DNA from 4 places in the Vibrio tasmaniensis genome. Region 1 is predicted to be linked to each of the others. Evidence: predicted binding sites of a transcription regulator. Region 1 holds the regulator's gene; each other region holds the start of a gene.
The links. Region 1 encodes CRP, which controls carbon source genes, mostly activating them, when cyclic AMP is high. Its sites were predicted from a motif close to TGTGANNNNNNTCACA; they were not measured.

Region 1 (6,166 bases):
GTTCTAGTCGCATTGAGCAGGGCTTTTCCAAGCTCTATAAAAAGTACCTGCTCAATTCTTTGAAATCGAATGCGTTGAAGAAACATAAGCTACTGCAAGAGAAGATTGGCATCTCTGCGGAAAGCATCAGGAAGATCGACAAGCTGTACGAGTTTGATGAACGAATCACTGCGCCTCTGCACGGGTTCAAGAATGCACAAGACTATTACGCGCAATGCTCAGCATTGCCTAAATTGAATCGGATTAAGCTTCCCACACAAATCATTCATGCCAAGGACGATCCTTTCATGACTGATGATGTGATTCCAAAGTTCGTTCTGCCCGATAATATCGATTATCGACTGTTCCAGAAAGGCGGCCATGTCGGGTTCATTACGGGTAGCACACTCAAGCCTAGATTTTGGTTAGAAGAAGCATTACCCGCCTACTATGAAAGTATCCAAGATTCGGCATAATGACCGAGCCTTATTAAATAGAAGTGAAAATATTACTAAGCTCATTCATTTCTACATCAATAAACCTATCCATGAACATAAAAGAGAGAAGTATTTATGATCATCCCATGGCAAGACATTGCGCCAGAGACACTGGAAAACCTCATTAAAGAATTCGTGCTGCGTGAAGGTACAGACTACGGTGACATAGAAGTTTCACTGCAAAACAAAATTGACCAAGTGAAACATCAATTAGCCTCAGGAGAAGTGAGTATCGTGTTTTCTGAGCTGCATGAAACCGTTGATATTCAAGTCACAAAACGCTTCTAGGCTGCGCTCATAAAGGAGCCGTGTTATAGTGGTAAACGATTGCTAACAAGTAAGTTACTCAAAAGACAAGGGTTGTCATGTCCGCTAAACATCCAATTATTGCGGTGACGGGTTCATCTGGAGCCGGCACCACCACTACCTCAGAAGCCTTCCGAAAAATGTTCAATATGATGGACGTAAAGGCTGCTTGGGTTGAAGGAGACAGCTTCCATCGCTTCACTCGCCCAGAGATGGACGTCGAGATCCGTAAGGCGCGCGAGCAAGGTAAGCACATCAGCTACTTTGGCCCACAAGCTAACGATTTTGGTGCATTAGAAGAGTTCTTCCGTCAATACGGTAATGAAGGTACGGGCAAAGTCCGCAGCTACCTACACACCTTTGATGAAGCCGTGCCTTATAATCAAATGCCCGGCACCTTCACACCATGGCAAGAGATCCCTGAAAATTCCGATGTGATGTTTTACGAAGGCCTACACGGCGGTGTGGTAGATGGGGACATCAATGTTTCTCAACACGTCGATTTGCTTATCGGCATGGTGCCTATCGTAAACCTAGAATGGATCCAAAAATTCGTTCGTGACACACGCGATCGTGGTCATTCTCGCGAAGCAGTAATGGACTCAATTGTTCGCTCGATGGATGATTACCTTAACTACATTACTCCTCAGTTTTCGCGTACTCACATCAACTTTCAGCGTGTTCCAACGGTAGACACATCAAACCCTCTCAATGCTAAAGGGATCCCAAGTTTAGATGAAAGCTTCGTTGTTATACGCTTACGCGGCATCAAAAACGTCGATTTCCCTTATCTTCTGGCTATGATTGATGGCTCATTTATGTCGCGCCACAACACGCTTGTAGTACCTGGCGGCAAGATGAGTTTTGCTATGGAGCTCATTGTAAGGCCTATCCTGCAACAACTTATAGAAACCGGGAAAATAGGCTAACAAAACAACATTCTGGTTGATTACTTTTCATACCGTGATCATGTGCACAATTTTGCGTAAAAAATCGTAGCTTGGTCACGATTAAAATCAAGAAATAGTACCTGAAAAAGGATACTATTCTTAAACGAAACACAAGATAGCTTGCAGCACTCAACGAGTGCTCTTATCCTAGCTAGGTCAATTCAGGCTTAGCTAAAATATGGAAAGCGGCAAGCATACCCTGCAGAGGAAGTAAGATATTATGGTTCTAGGTAAACCCCAAACCGATCCAACATTAGAGTGGTTCCTTTCACACTGTCATATTCATAAGTACCCTTCAAAAAGTACTTTGATTCATGCTGGTGAAAAGGCAGAAACCTTGTACTACATCGTTAAAGGTTCTGTGGCAGTTCTTATCAAAGACGAAGAAGGTAAGGAAATGATTCTTTCTTACCTAAACCAAGGCGACTTCATCGGTGAGCTTGGCTTGTTCGAAGAAGACCAAGAGCGTACTGCATGGGTTCGTGCAAAATCTCCTTGTGAAGTAGCTGAGATTTCTTTCAAGAAATTCCGTCAACTTATCCAAGTGAACCCAGATATCCTAATGCGCCTTTCAGCGCAAATGGCAAACCGTCTACAAGTAACTAGCCAAAAGGTTGGTGACTTAGCGTTCCTTGACGTAACAGGTCGTATCGCTCAAACGCTACTAAACCTAGCGAAACAGCCAGATGCAATGACTCACCCTGACGGCATGCAAATCAAGATCACTCGTCAAGAGATTGGCCAGATCGTTGGTTGTTCTCGTGAGACAGTTGGTCGTATCTTGAAGATGCTAGAAGAGCAGAACCTAATTTCTGCACACGGTAAGACTATCGTGGTATACGGCACTCGTTAATCTCGATTAACTGAGCCAAAAATTTGAAAGCCACCAAATGCGAATTTGGTGGCTTTTTTGTTTTCTAAAGATCTACAAAGAAAATACGAATGAAACACCTACAGCTTCCAAGCGAAAATACTCTCAAAGCGAAGCCTATCTGAATCTCTAGATCAAAGCCCGTACTCGTATCTTCCTTTAACCGTTAGTGCTTTCGAAGATCTTATCCGCCGATGCGGCCACAAAACCTGTATAAAGCTCACCGTTGGCCATCGCATAACGCTTAGCGAACTCATAGAAGCCTCCAGGAATCATCTCATTGCCTTCAACAAATGAAACTGGGACTTTGTCTGCCATTGTAGATGATTGCTCTAATAAGACCTCTGGAGAGCCTTTAACTTGACCACCAGATGCATTGATAGTGAAACCTGAATCTCTCAAATAGTCATTCACAGTCTGTACTTCATCGAACTCATTGAGCTGGTTCACACTCACCGTAAAGTGATTTGCACCGTAACCATGAGCCGCTAGCCAAGACGCGTATTCACTCTCTTTTGCTAGAACTTGGAAATCCGCAAAGCTCAGGTCCCAAAGGCGACCACCAAACAAGAACTCATGACCTTGAAGCTTGCTTGCGTCGACTTGCTCAACCAACTTAGCCACGATCTGTTGCAAGTCACTTGAACACTCTTCGACCTTCAACTCACTAATGAACACTTTCGGTTGGTTTGGGTCTGGGTGCTCGTAATGCTTAGCCACTAGCTTCTTGCTCTCAAATAAGTAATCGCCACACGCCTTGTAACCTAACTCAAGGAAAGGTTTAGCCAATGTTTCAATACCTAGCGGTGCAACATTGAAAGTACGCAGTGCAATGTGATCATTAATCAGAGCTTCGTCTTCTTTCAGCAAGTGATGCACTTTCTCAGCCGATGGGCAAAGCCTGTGAATGTAATCATCCCATAGTGATTTAAAGAGTAGATCGGGCGTCATGGTGACTCCTTGTCAGAGGTTCTAGCAAGCTAGTAATTTGGATTAGAGAGGGAGAGGCTGGACACAGAGTCAGCAGCCATCAGCCTGTGACATACTTTTTTATTATTTTCTTCCGCCCTATCTAGGTGTCGGACGTGATAGAAAAAGGAAGCGATAACACCACTTCCTTATTACACAATTAACCAATGAATCTGTTATTCATGAACCTAGAGCTCATAAGCTTGTGATTCATCAAGTTATAGCTTAAAAGCAAAAACTACAGCTCAATACCTGGGCTAAACGTAGCTGGCAGTTGAGTTTCACCACCTTCCATTGACGCCATTGGGTAAGCACAGTAGTCAGCCGCATAGTAAGCACTTGGGCGTAGGTTGCCTGAAGCACCCGGGCCACCGAATGGTGCATCACCACTTGCGCCTGTTAGTTGGCGGTTACGGTTAACAATGCCCGCACGGATATGGTCAACGAAGTATTCCCATTCAGAATCATCTGTTGAAACTAAGCCAGCAGACAAACCAAAACGAGTGTCGTTAGCTAACTCAACCGCTTGCTCTAGCGATTGGTAACGAATCACTTGTAGCAATGGACCGAAGTACTCTTCATCTGGCAGTTCAGCAATATTCGTTGCATCGATAATGCCCGGAGAAACAAACGCCGCTTCACCCGCTTTTGCTTCAACTAGGCTAACACCACCTAGCGATTGCAAATTAGCTTGCGCGTCCAGAATGAACTTAGCTGCCGCTTCAGAGATTTGTGGCCCCATGAAGGGTGCTGGTTCAGCGAAAGGCTGATCGACACGAATCTTTTGCGTAGCTGCGACCAGTTTATCTAGCAGCATATCGCCCTTTTCACCAACAGGCACATACAGGCGACGTGCACATGTACAACGTTGACCTGCACTGATGAACGCCGATTGGATAATGGTATAAACCGTCGCGTCAGCATCACCAAATTGATCACTGATCACCATAGGGTTGTTGCCACCCATCTCTAGCGCCAGCATCTTGCCCGGTTGACCTGCGAATTGACGGTGAAGGATATGACCAGTATTAGCACTACCCGTAAATAGCACGCCATCAAGACCTTTAGCATCGGCTAGTGCGATACCTGTCTCTTTGGCGCCTTGTACTAGGTTAATCACGCCAGCAGGAAGGCCTGCTTCTTGCCATAGTTTCATCGCAAATTCACCCGTCCAAGGCGTCTGCTCTGACGGCTTAAAGACCACGGTATTTCCCGATAGCAGTGCAGGAACAATATGACCGTTAGGTAGGTGACCTGGGAAGTTGTAAGGACCAAATACCGCCATTACGCCTAATGGACGATGACGCAGTACGATTTGGTTGCCTGCGGCTTCACGTGAAGCTTCACCCGTACGTTCGTGGTAAGCACGGATTGAGATAGCGATCTTACCCGCCATCGCACCCGCTTCAGTGCGAGTTTCCCAAATCGGTTTGCCCGTCTCTTTTGCAATAATCTGTGCAATTTCTTCGCTGTTCTCTTTTACCTTCTCAGCAAAATTCAACACGATCGCTTCACGCTCTGCAAAGCTCAGTTTTTTCCAAACTAAGAAGGCTTCACGAGCCGATGCCACTGCAGATTCAACCTGCGCGGGCGTTGCACTATCGCCTTGCCACACCACTTCATTGTTGTATGGGCTTACTGATGTCATGGCGTCGCCTTGACCTGCCACCCACTGTCCTGCTATCCACTGAGTCATACTTCTATCCTTAAAATCTTCGACAGATAATCGCCGCTCTTATTGAGCCAACATGCGAACGAATTCGCCTTCTTTTACTTCAAGAGCGCTTGCTACTTCAGATGATAAAATCACTGTGTCGCTTGCTTGGTCATACGCGCCTTTCGCGGCTACTGCGCGGAAGTTCTCAAACGAGGTATTACCAATTAGGAAGTCTTTAGAGCTTGAATGCTCTGCAATTGTCACTTGAGCTCGAATTGCATGACGCACTGATTCGATATTTCTTAGGTCACACTCAACCGTTGGGCCCCCATCAAAGATGTCGACATAACCACGATTGGTGAAACCTTCACGCTCCAGCAACTTAAGTGCAGGGCGCGTATTGTCATGAACCTCTCCAATTACTGCCTGAGCTTCTTTGCTCAGTAGGTTCACATAGATAGGTAGCTTCGGCATTAAGTCAGCAATGAAGCCTTTCTTACCAATACCCGTTAGGTAATCGGCGAGCGTAAAATCAATCGAGAAGAAATGATCTTGCAGCCATTGCCAGAAAGGAGAATTACCTTCTGCATCGGATACGCCACGCATCTCAGCAAAAATGGTTTTTGAGAAACGCTCTGGGTGCTCTGCCATGATCAAGAAGCGACACTTAGACATCAAACGACCATTCAATCCACCACGGAAAGCTGGACGCAAGAACAGTGTGCAGATCTCACTGCATCCGGTGTAGTTATTACCGAAAGTCAGCAGCTTAACGACGTTATTAACGCCAAGCTTTTGCGATGAGTGAACCACTTTGCTGATGTGGTAAGAGTAAAACGGAACATCCCAGCCAATTGAGGCTTCGATGCCCGTCGTGCCTGCGACTTCTCCCGTTTCAGTGTCGAAGCCAACCATTAGGTAGCCTTCATCACCAGGT
Region 2 (6,166 bases), 1.0 Mb from region 1:
ACTTTAAAAATCCTTCTCGTTCACTTAATCAAAAGTGATCCTTTAGCCAATCCTTTCGAAAAAGAGCAGATCTTGGTTCAGAGCCCAGGTATGTCTCAATGGCTTAAGATGGAACTCGCCAAAGAGTTTGGTGTAGCAGCAAATATCGATTTCCCACTTCCAGCAACCTTCATTTGGGATATGTTTACCCAAGTGCTTCCTGATGTACCTAAACGCAGTGCTTTTAACAAAGAAGCGATGACGTGGAAGTTGATGAGTTTACTACCCGTTAAGCTTGACCACCCTGATTTCTTGCCTCTGCAACGTTATCTTGAAAATGATGAAGATGACTCTAAGTTGTATCAATTGGCAGAGAAAATTGCCGATATCTTCGATGGTTACTTGGTGTATCGACCTGAATGGATGGCGATGTGGGAAGCGGGAGAACCTGTTTCTGAACTTATTGATGACGAAGGGCAACAAGATCACCCTTGGCAGCCGATTTTGTGGCAAGCACTCTATGACCAGACCCTGTCCCAAGGCCAATCTAAATATCACCGTGGTAACTTGTATCACGACTTCATTGAAGCGTTAGCCAATCAACAAGGTCAGCTGCAGCATCTGCCGAAACGCTTATTTGTGTTTGGTATTTCTTCGCTGCCTCCTCGTTACATGGATGCGTTGAAAGCACTTGGCGAGCAGATTGATGTGCACTTGATGTTTACCAACCCTTGCCAACATTACTGGGGCGATATTCGCGACCGTAAATATTTGGCAAGAGTTGAAGCCCAGCGTCGCAAGCAGTTTGCGTTGGTTGATGGTTTACCTCAACTAGAAGGCGAAGTATCACCATTGAAAGATGGCATTGAAGCCAACGTTGAAGACGAACTGCATACCAGCCAAGCCGTGGGTAATAGTTTACTTGCGTCTATGGGAAAGCTGGGCAGAGATAACCTGTTCTTGCTATCTCAATCAGACAGCGAAGAGCATGAGTTCTTTATTGATGTTGAGAGGGATAACCTGCTGCATCAATTGCAAGCTGATATTCTTCAGTTAGAAGAGCATCAAGACGACCACATCTTAGATTCCAGCAACCATAAACAGGTGGTTGAGCTTGGCGATCGCTCTCTGACCGTACATGCGTGTCACAGCCCAATGCGTGAGGTCGAAGTCCTTCATGATCAGTTGTTGGCGATGTTTGATGCCAACCCGACTCTGAAACCACGCGATATCATCGTTATGGTGTCTGACATTAATGCTTATAGCCCAGCGATTCAGGCGGTATTTGGTAATGCACCGGGTGAGCGTTATATCCCTTACTCGATCTCTGATAGAACCGCAGACCAAGAAAGCCCAATTCTGACCGCCTTCATGCAGTTAGTCGCGCTACCAAACACGCGCTGTCTAGCTTCTGAGTTGCTAGAGCTGTTAGAAATTCCTGCGATGATGGCACGCTTTGGTATTGACGAGTTTCAATTCGAGCAAGCCAAGCAATGGGTTGAAGAAGCGGGTATCCGTTGGGGTGTCGATGCTTCAACGGCGACAGAATTTGATTTACCTGCGACCGAGCAAAATACTTGGCTATTCGGCATTCAGCGCATGCTCTTAGGTTATGCGATGTCAGACTCTGCAGGTTTGTTTGAAACTGAACACTCTCCGATTGCCGCTTATAACGAAGTTCAAGGCATTAACGCCGAACTTGCAGGTAAGTTAGCTCACTTTATCGATCGTATTGCCCATTACCGTCAACGCTTAACTGAAACTCAATCTATCGATATGTGGCGTGAAATCTTGCTGCAAATGATTGATGATTTCTTTGCGGTTGAACTGGAAGGCGAGGTGGTGCTTAAGTCGATACGTGATGCGCTTTCGCAACTGAATGAACAGCTTGATGATGCCTTGTATGAACAAGAGCTGTCGCCAAGCATTATCTACCAGTACCTCAATAATAAGTTATCTGGCGCGCGTATTAGCCAGAGATTCTTAGCCGGGCAAGTTAACTTTTGTACCTTGATGCCGATGCGTTCGATTCCGTTCAAAACCGTCTGTTTGTTAGGCATGAATGATGGTGTTTACCCTCGCTCAATGCCACCAGAAGGTTTTGATTTGATGAGCGCCCAAACTCGCTCGCCGAATGGCGTAGGCAAAAAGAGTCTAGCTCGTCCGGGCGATCGTTCTCGTCGTGATGATGACCGCTATCTATTCTTAGAGGCGATGTTGTCGGCGCAAGAGTGCTTATACATCAGCTATGTCGGCCGTTCAATTCAAGATAATACCGAGCGAGTGCCGTCGGTATTGGTTTCAGAGTTAATTGAGTACTGCCAACAGAACTACTGCTTAAGTGAAGACCAAGCCCTACCAAGTGATGATTCAGGCATCAACCTGACTCAAGCGATCAGCTTTGAACACACCATGACACCGTTCAGCCCGGCAGCGTTTACTCAAGGTGACGCAAGCCATGTATTGAGTTATGCCAAAGAGTGGCTACCTGCGGCAAATCGTTCTGGTGAACGCAGTGGTGAATTCAATCGCGCATTGGATGACTATTTGTTCGGTGCAACGTACCCGTTAGAATTGGATCTGGTTGAGTTACAGCGTTTTTGGCGTTTGCCAGTACAGTACTTCTTTAATCGCCGTCTAAAAGTGGTGTTTGAGCCGCCGCTTCCGGTAATGGAAGACGATGAGCCGTTCGTACTTAATGGTTTAGAGAGTTTCCAACTTAAGGATGCTTTGCTGCAAGTGCTGTTGGACCACCCAGAAGGCGCAGACGAAGCGGTTCGATTGTTTGTCTCTGAACAAAAAGCACAGGGCCGATTACCTGTCGGCGCTTTTGGTGATATCGAATTTGAAACTAACCGTGTTCAAGCGGAAGACTTAGCCAAAGAGATTCGATTTGTGAGCGGATCACCGCAGCAAGATCTCGAAGTAAATATCGAATTTGATGTGTTAGGCGAAGGTAAACCTGTTCGCTTGACGGGTTGGTTAACTCAAAACTATCAATCAGGTTTAGTGCGATTCCGAAGTGGAAAAATACGCTCTCAAGATTATTTGGCAGCGTGGATTGATCATCTATGTTGTGCAGTGATGGGGCACGGAAAAACGACTCATATTATTGGCTACGACAGAAAAGAGGGCGTGGTTCACCAAACGCTACAGCCGATTGGCGATGCGCTTCAGGCGAAGAGTTTACTGACTGAGTTAGTGCGACTGTTTTATCAAGGTATGACAGCGCCATTACCTTACTTTCCGAAAACTGCATTAGCTGGTGTTGAGGCTGGCTTTAGCCGTGGTAAGTGGGTCGATGACGAAGAAAAGTCCCTAAAGAAAATGGCCGATACCTTTAATGACAGCTTCGCCTTTACGGGCGAGGGGCGAGATACCTACATCTCACGTATTTGGCCTAAGTGGAATGATGAATTGGCTGCTGAGTCGCGTATGTATTCAACGCTTGTGTTACAGGCGGCAAGGTTGGCTGCTGCCGATCTGGAAGATCAGGAGTAGGTGGTTGTGATCGGTAAGATCAATAGCGGATGCGCTAAATTAATAGAAGACGAAAGAGAGTGGCTGGTAAACATTTGGGACGCTTGCTTTCAAGGTGAAGGGAATCTAGGTGAAGAGAAGCAAGGTACAGGAAATAAAGTGGCCGCCAGTAAATCATTATTAGTGTAGGGCGTTCGCTGTACGGCCACAGGTCAGAGGGACCATTATTCTGTGGTTCAAAGTAGGCAATGAGTATAAAACTCGAATCGCGCTCCTGAACTCGTGGGCGCATAGTATCGAGGCGATCTGAATTGATCCGTGAGAGAGATCGCACTAACTATTAACAAATTGGCGTAGGACGTAAATTGAATGACGTTTTCTACGCTAGGTCACATTTGTAACAGACTAATTTATCAGAAGGCAGTAAGGCATGACGACCACAAGCAGTGCTCAGGTAATCGTTCCACAAACACTTGATACCATGACGTTTCCACTTCATGGCGCGCGTTTAATTGAAGCATCAGCGGGTACGGGTAAAACATTCACCATTGCTGGCTTGTACTTGCGCCTACTGCTTGGGCACGGCACGGCTGCACCGCAAGGCGAGCTTACGGAAGCCACTCGACACCATGAACCACTAACCGTAGATCAAATATTGGTAGTGACCTTTACTGAAGCGGCAACGGCCGAGCTGCGAGATCGTATCCGTGCGCGAATCCATGATGCACGTATCGCGTTTGCTCGCGGGCAAAGTGACGACCCTGTGATTGCTCCTTTGTTACAAGCCATCGATGATCATGCTGGTGCGGCGAAAACTCTGCTCAATGCTGAAAGGCAAATGGATGAAGCGGCGGTATACACCATTCACGGTTTCTGTCAGAGAATGTTGACTCAGAATGCCTTCGAGTCTGGAAGCCGCTTTGATAATGAATTTGTGACCGATGAAAGCCACCTTAAAGCGCAAGTGGTTGCCGATTATTGGCGTAAACAGTTCTACCCATTGCCAATTCAATTAGCAGGTGAGGTTCGCAATATCTGGGGTTCTCCCGCTTCGCTATTGGCTGACGTAAACCGTTACCTGACGGGCTCTCCGCTGAAGTTGACGGTAGATGCGATGTCGGGTGATTTACAAACTCTGCACAATCAAAACCTAGACAAAGTGAAGCAACTTAAAGCGCTGTGGTGTGAATCTGAAGCGGACTTTTTGGCTTTGATTTCTGGATCGGATGTGAACAAGCGCAGCTACACCAAGAAGTCTTTGCCGACTTGGTTAGAAGCGGTAACAGCATGGGCTCAGAGCGACACCCATGATTACCAGTTCCCAGATAAATTAGAGAAGTTCTCACAAGCCACGTTAATTGAAAAAACACCAAAAGGTACTGCTCCTCAACACGCGGTGTTTGAGGCTATTGAGGACTTCTTAAACTCCCCAGCAGATCTAAAAGCCCCATTGTTGGCACATGCGATTACCCACTGTCGAACTATGCTAGCCAAGGCTAAACAGCAGAAGCAATGGTTATCGTTTGATGACTTGCTGACCCAGTTATCCGCGTCGATTGATGTGGATGAGCAATCCTTGCTGGTGGAGAGAATTCGCACCTTATACCCAGTGGCTATGATTGATGAATTCCAAGATACCGATCCGCTGCAATACAGTATTTTTAGTCGAATCTACCTAGATAATCCGCAGTGTGGCTTGTTTATGATCGGTGACCCTAAGCAGGCTATCTATGGCTTCCGTGGCGCGGATATCTTTACCTATATCAAGGCGAGAAACCAAGTTAGTGCTCACTACACGCTAGGCACTAACTGGCGTTCGAGTGCTGACATGGTCAGCGCGGTAAATCAAGTGTTTATGAATTCGGATAGCCCGTTTATCTATGACCAAGACATTCCATTTTTACCCGTCGCAGCTAGCCCATCGGCCGACAAACGCCAATGGGTGATGAACGGAGAAACTCAGCACGCACTCACCTTTTGGTTGCAAGAGGCTGAAGATAAGCCGTTACCAAAGGGCGAATATCACAAGGCAATGGCTGAGGCGACGGCGAGTCAAATTCAAACCATTCTGACCGCTTCTCAAAATCAGCAAGCCTATTTTGATAACGGCAAAAAACAACATGCCGTGAATGCAGGTGATATTGCTGTTTTGGTTCGAACCGGTAGTGAAGGTCGCCTGATTAAGAACGCGTTGTCGGAACAAGGCATCGCTAGTGTCTACTTATCGAACCGAGATAGCGTATTCACCAGCTTGGTCGCACAAGATATTCAACGCCTATTGCAAGCGGTGTTGACGCCTGAAAACGACCGTGCATTGCGTGCTAGTTTAGCGTCGGAATTGTTTGCTTTGGATGCCGCATCATTGGATGAACTCAACAACGATGAAGTGGTGTGGGAAAACGTTGTTAACGAATTTCGAGAATATCGTAAGTTGTGGCTACAGCGCGGCGTGCTACCAATGCTTCGCAGCGTGATCAGTAAACGACATCTCGCGGAACGTTTACTGGAAGAAGAAAATGGTGATCGCTCACTCACTGATTTGATGCATATTGGTGACCTGCTGCAACAAGCAAGGCAAGAACTCGACAGCGACTATGGCTTGTTACGTTGGCTAGCAGAAGCGATATCAGATGCACAAATTGGTTTAGGCGGAAGCGATGATGACATCCAACGCCTTGAATCAGAAAGAAACTTGGTTCAAATCGTT
Region 3 (6,166 bases), on a different replicon from region 1:
TACTTTGCAACTATTAGCGGTTAACGGCTTCAAGTTTCCAAATGTTGTTCACGTAGTCGCGAATTGAGCGATCTGATGTGAACTTACCAACCAATGCCGTGTTAAGAATCGCTTTCTTAGCCCAACCAGCTTGGTCTTTGTATTGTGTGCCCATGTCTTCATGTGCTTTCACGTAAGAAGCGAAGTCAGCAAGACATAGGTAAGGGTCACCACCGTCTAATAGGCTATCAAACGTTGCACGTAGAAGACCTGGTTGACCTGGAGTAAACTCATCGCCAGTCAGTAGATCTAGAGATGCTTTCAATAGTGGGTCTGCATTGTAGTAGTCGTATGGGTTGTAACCCTGAGCTTTCAATGCGACAACACCGTCAACTTCTAGGCCGAAGATGTAGATGTTTTCATCACCAACTTCTTCACGAATCTCAACGTTTGCACCATCCATCGTACCGATAGTTAGAGCGCCGTTTAGAGCCATCTTCATGTTGCCCGTACCTGAAGCTTCTTTACCAGCTAATGAGATTTGCTGAGAAACGTCTGCTGCAGGGATGATGATTTCAGCCATGCTTACACGGTAGTCAGGGATGAATACCACTTTAAGCTTGTTACCGATGCGAGGATCGTTGTTGATCTTCTCTGCAATCTTGTTAACCGCGAAGATGATTTCTTTTGCTAGGTGGTAACCCGGTGCTGCTTTCGCTGCGAAGAAACATACGCGTGGCTCACACTCGAAACCAGGTTCGTTAAGAATACGGTGGTACAAAGACAGAATGTGTAGCAAATCTAGGTGCTGACGCTTGTATTCGTGTAGACGCTTAATTTGAACGTCGAAGATAGCGTTAGTATCTAGCTCGATACCCATGTTCTCTTGAACCCAATCCGCAAGACGCTGTTTGTTTTCTTTCTTAACAGCCATAAATTCTTTTTGGAATTTCGCGTCTGTTGCAAACTTAGCGATGCCTTCTAGCTGCTCAAGTTTTGCTGGCCACTCAGAGCCAATCTTACCTGTGATTAGATTAGATAGACCTGGGTTACAGAACTTCAACCAACGACGTGGCGTGATGCCGTTCGTTACGTTAGTCAGTTTACCTGGGAAGATTTCGTTGAACTCTGGGAACAAGTCTTTCTTAACAAGTTGAGAGTGAAGTGCAGCTACACCATTTACTTTGTAAGAACCAATCACACATAGGTTTGCCATGCGAACCATGCGGTGGAAACCTTCTTGGATGATAGAAAGCTTCGCTTGTTTCTCACCGTCACCAGGCCACATCTTGCGAACTTCTTGCATGAAGCGGTGGTTGATTTCAAAGATGATTTCCATGTGACGTGGAAGAAGACGGTTGATCAGAGATTCAGACCAAGTCTCTAGCGCTTCAGGAAGTAGTGTGTGGTTCGTGTATGCGAACGTATGAGCACTGATTTCCCAAGCTTGGTCCCAAGTTAAACCTTTCTCATCAATCAGGATGCGCATTAGCTCAGGAATCGCAATCGTTGGGTGCGTATCGTTCAGCTGAATCGTTTCTTGCTTAGGCAGATCTTCTAGAGAGAAACCTGCTGCTTCGTGGCGGCGTAGAATATCGCGAACTGACGCTGCTGAGTGGAAGTACTGCTGCATTAGACGCAGTGTCTTACCTTTCTCATGGTTGTCGTTCGGGTAAAGAACTTTCGTGATGTTACCTGCATCGATTAGCGAGTGTTGCGCTTCGAAGTAATCACCGTTGTTAAAGCTTGCTAGTGAGAATGGTGCAATTGCCTGACATTCCCAAAGACGCAATGGGTAAACCGTGTTTGACTCGTAACCTACGATAGGTAGATCCCAAGGCATTGCTTTTACTTCCATACCTGGAACCCAAGTACGAACTTCTTTACCGTCGATGAATTCAACTTCTACATGACCGTAAAAACCAATGTGTTGTGCTAGTTCTGGACGAGCGACTTCCCATGGGTAACCTTCAACACCACGCCATGCGTCTGGTGCTTCTTGTTGACGACCATCTTGGAAAGACTGTTTGAATAGGCCGTATTCATAGTGAAGACCGTAGCCTACTGTTGGGTACTCTTGTGCAGCACAAGAATCCATAAAACAAGCAGCAAGACGACCAAGACCACCATTACCTAGCGATGGGTCGCGTTCTTCTTCTAGAAGGTCAGTTAGGTTTTGGCCTAGCTCTTCCATTGCATGAGTAATCTGTTCGTACAGACCCATGCTGATCAGGTTGTTACCTGTTAGACGACCAATCAAAAACTCTAATGAAAGGTAGTTAACGCTCTTCGCGTTTTTGATTTTTTCATCATTTTCAGTTTCTAGCAGATCAAATGTTGTCAATTCTGCTAGCGCACGCCCCATTGCTAGGTACCATGCGCGGCTATCTGCTGTTTCAATCGTTGTTGCGTAAGTTGCAGATAAATGCTTTTTAACGCTTTCTTGGAACGACACTTTATCGAAAGTTTTTTGCTGAGTTGGTTTCATTTCAGAAATCTCGCTTTTAATAGTTCTAATTCATCTGTGACATATCGTGCATGGTCACCATTAACTAAACATCCTCCCGTTAATACGACTAACTAGGAGTAGATGAGAGGGCGTAGGGGGCGTACCGATGTAAGGTTAGTGATCTGACTCTCATGTTCTAACTTCGAACAAAAAGTTGGAGTGACTGGGATCACAAGCTCCCGTTCGATAACTTAACGTTAATTGATGTGAGTTTTATTTAACCGGAATAAACTGATTAGCAAATCTGAGTTTGAGATCACGAAATTATTTCCCATATCTCATCTTTTGCATAAATCTCAGTGTAAGACTGAACAAAGTCACATTCACAAACCACCACGCAACGTGAGCAAAGTCTCAAATTAAGGGCGTAGAAAGCCAAAAACATGCAAGACCGCAAGGTTTCTGAGGAGAATCATAGTCGGTGCCATTTTTCTTCACGTAACATAAGCACAGACTTACGTAATTAGGCAGATGTGATTGGGCAACTCTTTTACGGTTTTAGAATCCCCAGAACATACGCCACGGAATAGGTGAAAAACTTCGACATGTGGATCCCTTCGAAACTGACTCGTCCCGGCCGCTTACATAATGCAATCCTACGACCTAGGGTTCTCGATCTGCTCCAGAACGCAGATTGCTATAAGCTTGTATTGTTCCGTTCTCCTGCGGGCTATGGCAAGACCACCATGGCTGCACAGTGGCTGTTAGATAAGCCGAATGTGGGTTGGTACAGCATCGATGATAGTGACAACGATGCCTTCCGTTTTATCAACTACCTACTCCAATCACTCAATAAAGCGACTCAAAATTCCTGTCCCAATGCCCAAAAACTGGCAGAGAAACGACAGTTTTCATCGCTGCATTCTTTATTGAGCGAAGTATTCGCCGAGATGTCGGACTATCATCATGAGTGTTTTCTTGTTTTAGACGACTACCATTTAGTCAACAATGATGACATTCAAGAAGCAATGCGCTTTTTCCTCAAACACATGCCCGACAATCTCACGCTAGTTGTAACCAGTCGTGGTACACCACCCCTTGGTACGGCAAACCTTCGCGTTCGAGACTTAATGATCGAATTAGGTAATGACTCGCTGGCTTTTGATACCGAAGAGACGACGCGCTTTTTTAATCAGCGTGTTGCCGATGGTATTGATGACACAACGGCAGACAGTATTTGTACCTATGTAGAGGGTTGGCCTTCTGCCCTTCAACTTATTGCGCTGCAAGCCCAACATCAAAAACGCACGCTGGCGCAGTCTGCAGAGTCCTTCTCCCACTTTAATCAAGCCCATCTGTGGGACTACTTGGTTGAAGAGGTTTTCGACCTGTTAGACAAAGAAACTCGACAGTTCTTGATGCAGTGTTCAGTGCTTGACCACTTCAACGACGAACTGGTTTGTGCGCTAACACAACGTGAAGACGCACTGGGTATGATCGAATCATTAAATCGATTCGGTTTATTCATCTACCCGCTTGAAGGCGAAAAGAACTGGTATCGTTTCCATAACCTCTTTGGTGAATTTTTGGCACATGAGCGTCAAGCTCGAATCCCTCAACAAGAAGCAGAGTTGCACCGAAGTGCCGCGAAGGCGTGGATTAAACAAGACACACCACACCAAGCACTACGCCATGCACAGCGCGCTGAAGACCCAGAACTGATCATTCAAATACTGACAGATCACGGTTGGCCGATGTTTAACCAAGGAGAACTTTCCTCGTTAGAGATGGCGATCAAGCAACTGACTACGGATCAACTTTACAGCGACCCTAAACTGTCCATGTTACGAGCTTGGCTAGCACAAAGTCAGCACCGCTACGAACAAGTAGGGACATTATTGGAAGAGGCTGAAACACAATATCAAGCTCGAAATATTGAACTCGATACTCAACAACAAGGTCAATACAACGCCCTACGCGCGCAAGTCGCGATTAACAGTAATGAACCTGAAAAGGCCTTGGAATTGGCAGAGCTTTCGCTAAGTCAGCTGAACACCACCGTCTATCGTAGCCGAATTGTCGCCACGTCTGTTGTTGGTGAAGTCAATCACGTAATGGGCAACTTGAGCCGTGCACTGCCGATGATGCAGCAAACAGAAAAACTTGCACGCCAGTACCAAGTTTACCACCAAGCGCTTTGGGCAATTCTACAACAGAGCGAGATCTTAATTGCACAGGGTTACGTTCAAGCAGCATTCGAGCTGCAAGACAGTGCGTTCAAATTGATCGAAGAACACCAGCTAAAATACGTGCCTCTGCATGAATTCTTACTGCGTGTTAGAGCTCAAATATTCTGGTGTTGGAACCGATTAGATGAAGCGGAAGAGTGCTGTTACAAAGGCTTAGATATCCTTGGTCACCATTCGCCAAGTAAGCACCTTCACAGCTATTCAATGCTGGCTCGTATTTCACTGAGTCGCGGTGAAATTGATAAAGCATCTAAGTTTATCGACCAAATTCAGCACCTATTGCGTCAATCGACTTACCACGTGGACTGGACGGCGAACGCTTCCCTTTCTTTGATTCTTTTTTGGCAAGTAAAAGGCAATAAAGAGGCGATACGCGATTGGTTAAATGTGGCTGTTCGACCTGAATCGGCAAGCAACCACTTCTGCCAACTGCAATGGAGAAACATCGTTCGCGCTCACATCATTCTTGATCAGTATGAAGAAGCGGAAGAAGCGCTGACTTTCCTTAAGAGTGAAGCTCAGCGTTCACATCTGATTACAGACACCAACCGAAACTTGATCGTTGAAGCCGTATTACGTACACAAATTAACGATGAAGACAGCGCACGCGTGCTACTTGAAGAAGCGCTTCATATGACTAACCAAACCGGTATGGTCGGCAACTTCTTAGTAGACGGCGGGACTATCGGACATATCTTGGATAAGTTGAGCAACAAGCCTGGCTTAGGTGACTTAGAACGCCATCGCGCTCAACAGATCATGAAAGATATCTCGACCACCCAACGCAGCCGCTCGGTTCACTTTGATGAAGACTTTGTTGAAAACTTAGTCAATCACCCAAACATTCCTGAACTTGTGCGCACGAGTCCACTCACCCAGCGTGAATGGCAAGTACTTGGTTTGATCTATTCAGGGTTCAGTAACGAGCAGATCGCTCAAGAACTCGATGTAGCAGGTACCACCATCAAGACTCACATCCGTAACCTTTACCAAAAGCTAAACATTGCTAACCGTAAAGAAGCGATCAGCACAGCGGAGAATTTACTGCAGTTGATGGGGTACTAAACGATTCGAGATTGATTCGAGATTGATTCGAGAAAAGCTTAAGCTAGTTACCTATGGTGACTGGCTTTTTTTTCGTTTGGAGCATGGGGTTAATAGCAGATAGCAGATCATAGAGAGCCAAACGACAGACAAAAAAATAGCCAACCGCAATAATCGCGATTGGCTCTATATATTTGTGAACAAATCATAAGTTCACTAACAACGTCAGTTGGCTAGGTGACCCTCGGCTTAAGAAGGGTCAATGTATATAATGCAGTTAGCGTGCCAACTTTAATTCAGCCGTTTTATAAGCCCTGCATCGCATAAAAACCTCTAATTCATGATGCGAATTGCAAAGTGCATTTGCATAATGCAACCAAGATGCAATATCGATAGAAAACAAGTTTCACTGCAGCCGGTAATAATAAGACACCAAGCAGTTGTA
Region 4 (6,166 bases), 870 kb from region 1:
AAAAACCTCGATAACTTCGTTAGAATTTTTGATTGTAGAATAACTACTTATCAAAAAATTCTGCCTTGTTCTCAAGCTTTTTTCCTACGCTATGTTTGATCACTTACTTACTGTGATTGGTATTATAGAGAGAGCCCTAAGATAGATATGCTGTGATTTTATATAATCATAGTGAATATGTTATATGTAAAGTGATATGCAACTAATATTTCGGGTGAATAATTTGTTTTGAAATTGTTAATCAATTAGCGGTTGAATAATATACTCACTTGGTTAGAATTTAACCGTGAAAGCAGCAGTTTAACAAATACTTGTCTGCTTTTATTATCTTATTTCTTTTTGGATTTTTTAGTTAGTTTGGAGGCGTAAATGAAACATTTCGATTTTATACAGCATATTTGCGCGTCGTTTGATCCGTGTACTGACCTGGTGACTGATATGTCACAAACATCAGCCATGGCCGATCGAAACACCCAAGATAAACCTAACTAATAGATCCGTACCCTTATTTGGCTGCGGAAAAATAGCAGCTAAGTGAGAAGCCCTCATACTATCTAACACGCTATTTTTCCTCAGTTGATTCAACAACTGGAGAGTTATTATGCGTCACTCAGTCTATCTAAAATTAGCAACAGTCCTTATCCGTGCTGATCTTCGTCGTGAAGAGCGTGAATGGCAACGAAAAGTTCGCCGTAGTTCATATGATCTACCGTGGAACAATACTCACTTATTGAGAGATATTGGCCTTGAAGCCGATGGTCGACCAATTGGTTTTTCTGAACCTGAAGTCGTCACGATTGAACGTCGAGTACGTTATCTTCGTCGTGTCCTAAGTGCGCGAATACCGACGTAATCTGCGGGGTTGATAGCACCGTTCAACCCCTAAGATAAGTCGCAGTGATGGTTATGGCGTCGAAAGTGCAAACTTTTGAACTAGAACTGGCCAAAAAAGAGAAGCTCTTGCTTCTCTTTTTTGCTTTTTTAAGTCGTTATCTAGTAAAGGTAAATAGTTCGGCTAAGCTTTATAGAGCAAGGGAGGCTGGCTATGCAAAAGCATCAATTAGACATGTGGTTACATGGAGAGCACAAAGACTCTTATCAGACACCGAAAGTGTATGTTATTGGTTGCTCTGATATCTCAGAATATTTACTGGCAGTGGAGTACAAACATAAGCTGGAACCCGTAAAGCAAGATGGAGAGCCGCTTCACTTTGGATCCTTGGATCAAGTAAAAGAGGAGTTACTCCGGCTAGGCTTTGAAAAGGCATACCTTCGACTCCATAACGCGTATGACGAGTTTGGTAATGAGCCAAGCCAAAGCTACTGTGATATTGAACTGGCGCTCAAACCTCATTAAAAGAGCGTTTATCGTTAGAGATTGCTTCTAACTACAGACTGCTCTGTAACACACTGATAGTTTTGGCTATCGAGGCTCTATTAAGCGATCTATGCGTAATGGGTTGTCAGTAATCTGTGGGTGAATTGAGTTCGTAGATAGAAACCACGAGGTTTGGTTTTGATAGGTTTTCCACTTGCACCGTAAGCTTCAGTTAACACACGACTGTTGGCGGCTTTTGGGCGTAAATGCAGTGCTTCACCGTGTCTTGCTGTTATCTGTTCAACATTACCTAACACGATCAATTCCATCAGCTCTTCCCAATCTCTTTTCAATAGTTCGTCTTCAGCTTGGCTAGGTGTCCATAACAAAGGGGATCCTACATGTCTTTCTGCCAGCGGGATCTCTCTTTCTCCCTCTACCGGGATCCACAACACTTTCGACAGCTTGTTTCGAACGTGACTGGTTTCCCAAGTTATGCCTTGCACACCCATCAATGGTGCTACACAAACAAAGGTGGTTTCGAGTGGCTTCCCTGAATAGCCAATCGGGATGCTTTTTAATTCGATACCGAGCTTGGCAAAATCTTGTTCTGGTTTACTGCCAGCAGGCGCACCTAAGTGCCATTCCAATAGCTGCCCAACCCAGCCTTTATCTCGCTTTAGGTCGTTTGGTACAACCATTTCGGCTTCATCTGCGAGCTCTTTAAAGGTCATCCCTGCAATAGCATAGGCTCTGTCTAACAGCTCTTGTTGTGTTTGTGGTTCTGGTTTCATAATAAAAGGCATGATCAAAAAAATGATTTTACCAGAAGTTATCACCATATGACGACTGGTTAAGAAATGATCGCCTTGCTAGAAAAGGGATCAAACTCATGGTTATCCACAGGACATGAAGGTAATTAATTGAAATATTAATTTAGTGGATAAATAAACAGGGGTTTAAGGTCGATAAAATGCTTGCTAAATGGGGTTCAAAATGAATCTTTCACTTACCTGTGTGGATAAACATCGGAGTGGTTGATCTTTAACCATGTTGAGTTTCTAAAGGATCCTTTACATTTTTATTGTTTTTTAAAATTAAGTTTCAAATTTAATTTGTTGATTTTTAATGAAATAAAATAAAGTTGGTTGATTGGTTGTTTTTAGTGTTGATGAATCTATGGATTAAAAAAAACGATTGAAGGTAATTCTTCACATAGTTATTCACAGAAAAGGTGAATAAATGTGGTCTATGTCTCACTCTTGTGTGGGTAACTAAGATTTGAGCAAAACTTATCCATATTCGTAGTTATTATTCATAAATATAGCGCTTGTCACGTCACTAAGTTTGCTCCGATTGGGGATATGTGGAAAAATCAGTGTAATTAAAAATTTAGATAGAGGTTGGCCAGTGATAGATGGCGATGGTTACCGATTAAATGTTGGTATTGTAATCTGTAACAACCATGGTCAGGTCTTCTGGGCTAAACGATACGGGCAACATTCATGGCAATTCCCTCAAGGGGGAATCGATGAAGGTGAGACTCCGGAACAGGCAATGTACCGCGAGTTGTATGAAGAGGTTGGCCTTACTAAAAAGGATGTAAAGATCGTCGCGACAAGTCGTCATTGGTTACGCTATAAGCTGCCCAAACGACTGGTTCGGTGGGATTCTAAACCTGTCTGTATTGGACAAAAACAGAAGTGGTTTCTTTTACGCTTAGATTGCGATGAATCGCATATCAATATGCAGCGTGGAAGCACACCTGAGTTTGATGGTTGGCGTTGGGTGAGTTACTGGTACCCAGTTCGACAAGTTGTATCTTTCAAGCGAGATGTTTACCGTCGAGCGATGAAAGAATTCGCATCTTTAGCAATGCCGTTTAAAGAGCGAAAAACAAAAGGAAAGCGCAAATTGCGTAGAGGTTAAGCATGCTCAGCCAACTAAGGGAAATAGTTGAACACGTATCAAGAGTTGAAGATGTGTCGACGGCTCTTGATATTTTGGTTAAAGAGACATGCAGCGCGATGCAGACAGAATGTTGCACCGTGTATTTGGCAAATAATGATATGCAGCGCCTTGAGTTGATGGCAACTCAAGGCCTGATCTTCCAAGGTAATAGCATTCACATTGGTTTTGACGAAGGTCTGGTTGGCCTGGTTAAAAGAAGTGCTGAACCTATCAACCTTGCGCAAGCGTCTGCTCATCCTGCTTATAAGTTTTTTCCAGAACTTGGAGAAAAGGTTTATCACGCTTTTCTCGGCACTCCGATTATCCATCGCAAGCAAGTGCTTGGCGTATTGGTCATTCAGCAGAAGTCTCCTCGTTTATTCAGTGAGATGGAAGAATCCTTCCTTGTCACTCTCTCAGCTCAACTTGCGGTTATTGTGGCGCACGCTCAAACTCAAGGCCATTGGCTATTAGAGCAACAGAAGCTACCTGCGACCAAAGGTATCGCTGCTTCATCGGGCGTGGCGATTGGTGACCTGTGGTGGGACAACACTCAGCCTGAACTTACCGATGTTTATCCTGCTTCTACGCTCAATGTAGAGAGAGAACATGAGTTGTTGGCGGTAGCGGTTGAAAACGCCCTCAATGACTTTAAGCGGATGCGAAAGCGCTTAGATAGCGAAATCAATAAAGACGCGTTGGCGATCTTTGACCTGTTCACTCACTTACTCAACGATCCCATGTTGCGTAAGGATCTCAAGAGCCAAATTCAGAAAGGCGACAAAGCAGATTGGGCATTGAGACAGGTTGTTGAGAGTTACTCTAACCGTTTTGCTCGTATGTCAGATGTGTACCTTCGGGAGAGAGCGCAAGACGTCCGAGAGCTTGGGCAAAGACTGCTCTATTTCCTCCACAACTCTGAACATGAACTCCGCACATTAGATAAACCGATTATTTTGGTGGTTCGTGAGTTAACGGCCTCTGTATTAGCGTCTATTCCCAAAGAAAAACTATTAGCGGTTATTTCCTTGGAAGGGGCGGCGAACTCGCACGCAGCGATTTTATCTCGAGCTTTGGGTATTCCTTCTGTTATGGGGGTTAACCTAAATCTTGCTCAAGCTAATGGTAAGCAAGCGATTGTTGACGGGTATAGTGGTGAGATCTTTATTGAGCCGACTCAAAACCTGCTCAAAGAGTATCGGGGGCTGATTCTAGAAGAGAGTGAGCTCTCCTCTATGGTCAATCGAGAACTGTACTTACCGGCAAAAACGAAAGACGACAAGCAAGTCGAGATTCTGCTTAATGCGGGTTTGAGTGCAGACACTAACATCGCTATCAACCAAGGTGTTGATGGGGTCGGGCTGTATCGAACCGAAATTTCTTTCTTGTTGCAGCAGAGGTTTCCGTCAGAGGACGAACAATTCAAGCAATACCGTTCTGTACTCGCGAGCTACCCAGAGAAGCAAGTGGTGATGCGAACCTTGGATATTGGTGGGGATAAGGCGTTACCTTACTTCCCAATCGAAGAAGATAATCCATTTCTTGGCTGGCGTGGTATTCGTTTTACACTCGATCACCCAGATATCTTTATTATTCAACTACGCGCCATGTTGCGTGCTAGCTGTGATAGTCAGAATTTAAGTATTTTATTACCGATGATTTCAGGTGCGCAGGAGCTGGATGATGCGGTTCAGCTTATTGAACAGGCTTACGATGAAGTACACGAGCTTGATAACCGAGTGCGTATGCCTCGCGTTGGTATCATGATCGAAGTGCCATCCATGCTTTACATACTGCCGCTGATTGCTGATAAGGTCGACTTTGTTTCAGTCGGTACCAACGACTTAACGCAATATTTATTAGCGGTTGATCGGAACAATTCACGAGTCTCTGATGTCTATGAATCCATGCACCCAGCGGTGATCATGGCATTAAAACACATTCATGATACTTGTAAGCAATATCAATTGCCTGTGTGTATCTGTGGCGAGCTAGCCGGTGATCCGATGGGCGCGCTGCTATTGATTGGGTTAGGGTATGAGACGTTAAGTATGAATACTTCGAACGTCGCCAGAACCAAATATTTGATTCGCCAATCGAACTTGGTTGAATTACAGGATTTGGCAAATAAGGCACTTTCAAAACCGTATGGTAGTGACATCTATAGTATGATGCTGAACTATTTCGAAGAGCGTGAGTTTACAGGCTTCATTCGAGCAGGTAAAAAATAGGATTTAACGTGTCATATGAACTGATAGGCTTGCTAGCTGGCCTTGGTGCTATTGTTGGTGTTTTAGCTGGCTTGCTAGGCATTGGTGGTGGTTTGCTGGTGGTTCCTGCCTTACTGTTTTTACTTCCTAAAGCAGGTATTCCTCAAGAGTTTGCGATGCAAATGGCATTGGCTACTTCGCTATCAACCATCATCGTTACGTCAGGATCGTCTGCGATTAACCATTTAAAATTGGGTAACGTAGAGATATTTGTCGTTAAATGGTTGATACCAGGTGTCGTGATAGGTGGTTTCCTTGGTTCTTTCGTGGCCGATGTGATTCCAGCTCAATACTTACCAAAAGTCTTTGGTGTGATTGTCTTGGTATTGGCGTTGCAAATGCTGTTGTCTATTCGCTCTAAGAGCCAAAAGTCGATGCCGGGTTCAGCTAAAACCGTGTTGTGTGGTGGCGGTATTGGTTTGGTATCAAGTTTAGCGGGCATTGGCGGTGGGTCTTTATCGGTACCTTTCCTTAATCATCACGGTGTGGAAATGCGTAAAGCCGTAGGCTCATCTTCGGTATGCGGTTGTGTTATCGCGATTTCGGGAATGCTAGGTTTCATTTGGCATGGATCTTCTGTCGATGATCTCCCTGTGTATAGCTTAGGTTATGTTTATCTGCCGGCTTT

Region 2: recB (exodeoxyribonuclease V subunit beta) is a predicted target of CRP. The motif match lies at 3,777-3,792, and genes of this name have one in related genera.
Region 3: malT (HTH-type transcriptional regulator MalT) is a predicted target of CRP. The motif match lies at 2,830-2,845, and genes of this name have one in related genera.
Region 4: rppH (RNA pyrophosphohydrolase) is a predicted target of CRP. The motif match lies at 2,562-2,577, and genes of this name have one in related genera.

What each region holds. Positions count from the first base shown of each region.
Region 1 is NZ_AP025510.1:304,836-311,001, reverse strand. It holds gene OCV44_RS01375 (hydrolase) at 1-455, shown strand, start outside; gene OCV44_RS01370 (YheU family protein) at 552-764, shown strand; gene OCV44_RS01365 (phosphoribulokinase) at 842-1,711, shown strand; gene crp (cAMP-activated global transcriptional regulator CRP) at 1,953-2,585, shown strand; gene OCV44_RS01355 (DUF1338 domain-containing protein) at 2,763-3,554, opposite strand; gene astD (succinylglutamate-semialdehyde dehydrogenase) at 3,811-5,268, opposite strand; gene astA (arginine N-succinyltransferase) at 5,308-6,166, opposite strand, start outside.
Region 2 is NZ_AP025510.1:2,501,427-2,507,592, reverse strand. It holds gene recC (exodeoxyribonuclease V subunit gamma) at 1-3,480, shown strand, start outside; gene OCV44_RS11255 (hypothetical protein) at 3,487-3,648, shown strand; gene recB (exodeoxyribonuclease V subunit beta) at 3,890-6,166, shown strand, end outside.
Region 3 is NZ_AP025511.1:471,109-477,274, forward strand. It holds gene OCV44_RS16455 (glycogen/starch/alpha-glucan phosphorylase) at 14-2,467, opposite strand; gene malT (HTH-type transcriptional regulator MalT) at 3,034-5,742, shown strand.
Region 4 is NZ_AP025510.1:2,664,225-2,670,390, reverse strand. It holds gene OCV44_RS11960 (DUF1127 domain-containing protein) at 602-853, shown strand; gene OCV44_RS11955 (DUF6482 family protein) at 1,046-1,357, shown strand; gene mutH (DNA mismatch repair endonuclease MutH) at 1,447-2,112, opposite strand; gene rppH (RNA pyrophosphohydrolase) at 2,729-3,247, shown strand; gene ptsP (phosphoenolpyruvate--protein phosphotransferase) at 3,250-5,499, shown strand; gene OCV44_RS11935 (sulfite exporter TauE/SafE family protein) at 5,508-6,166, shown strand, end outside.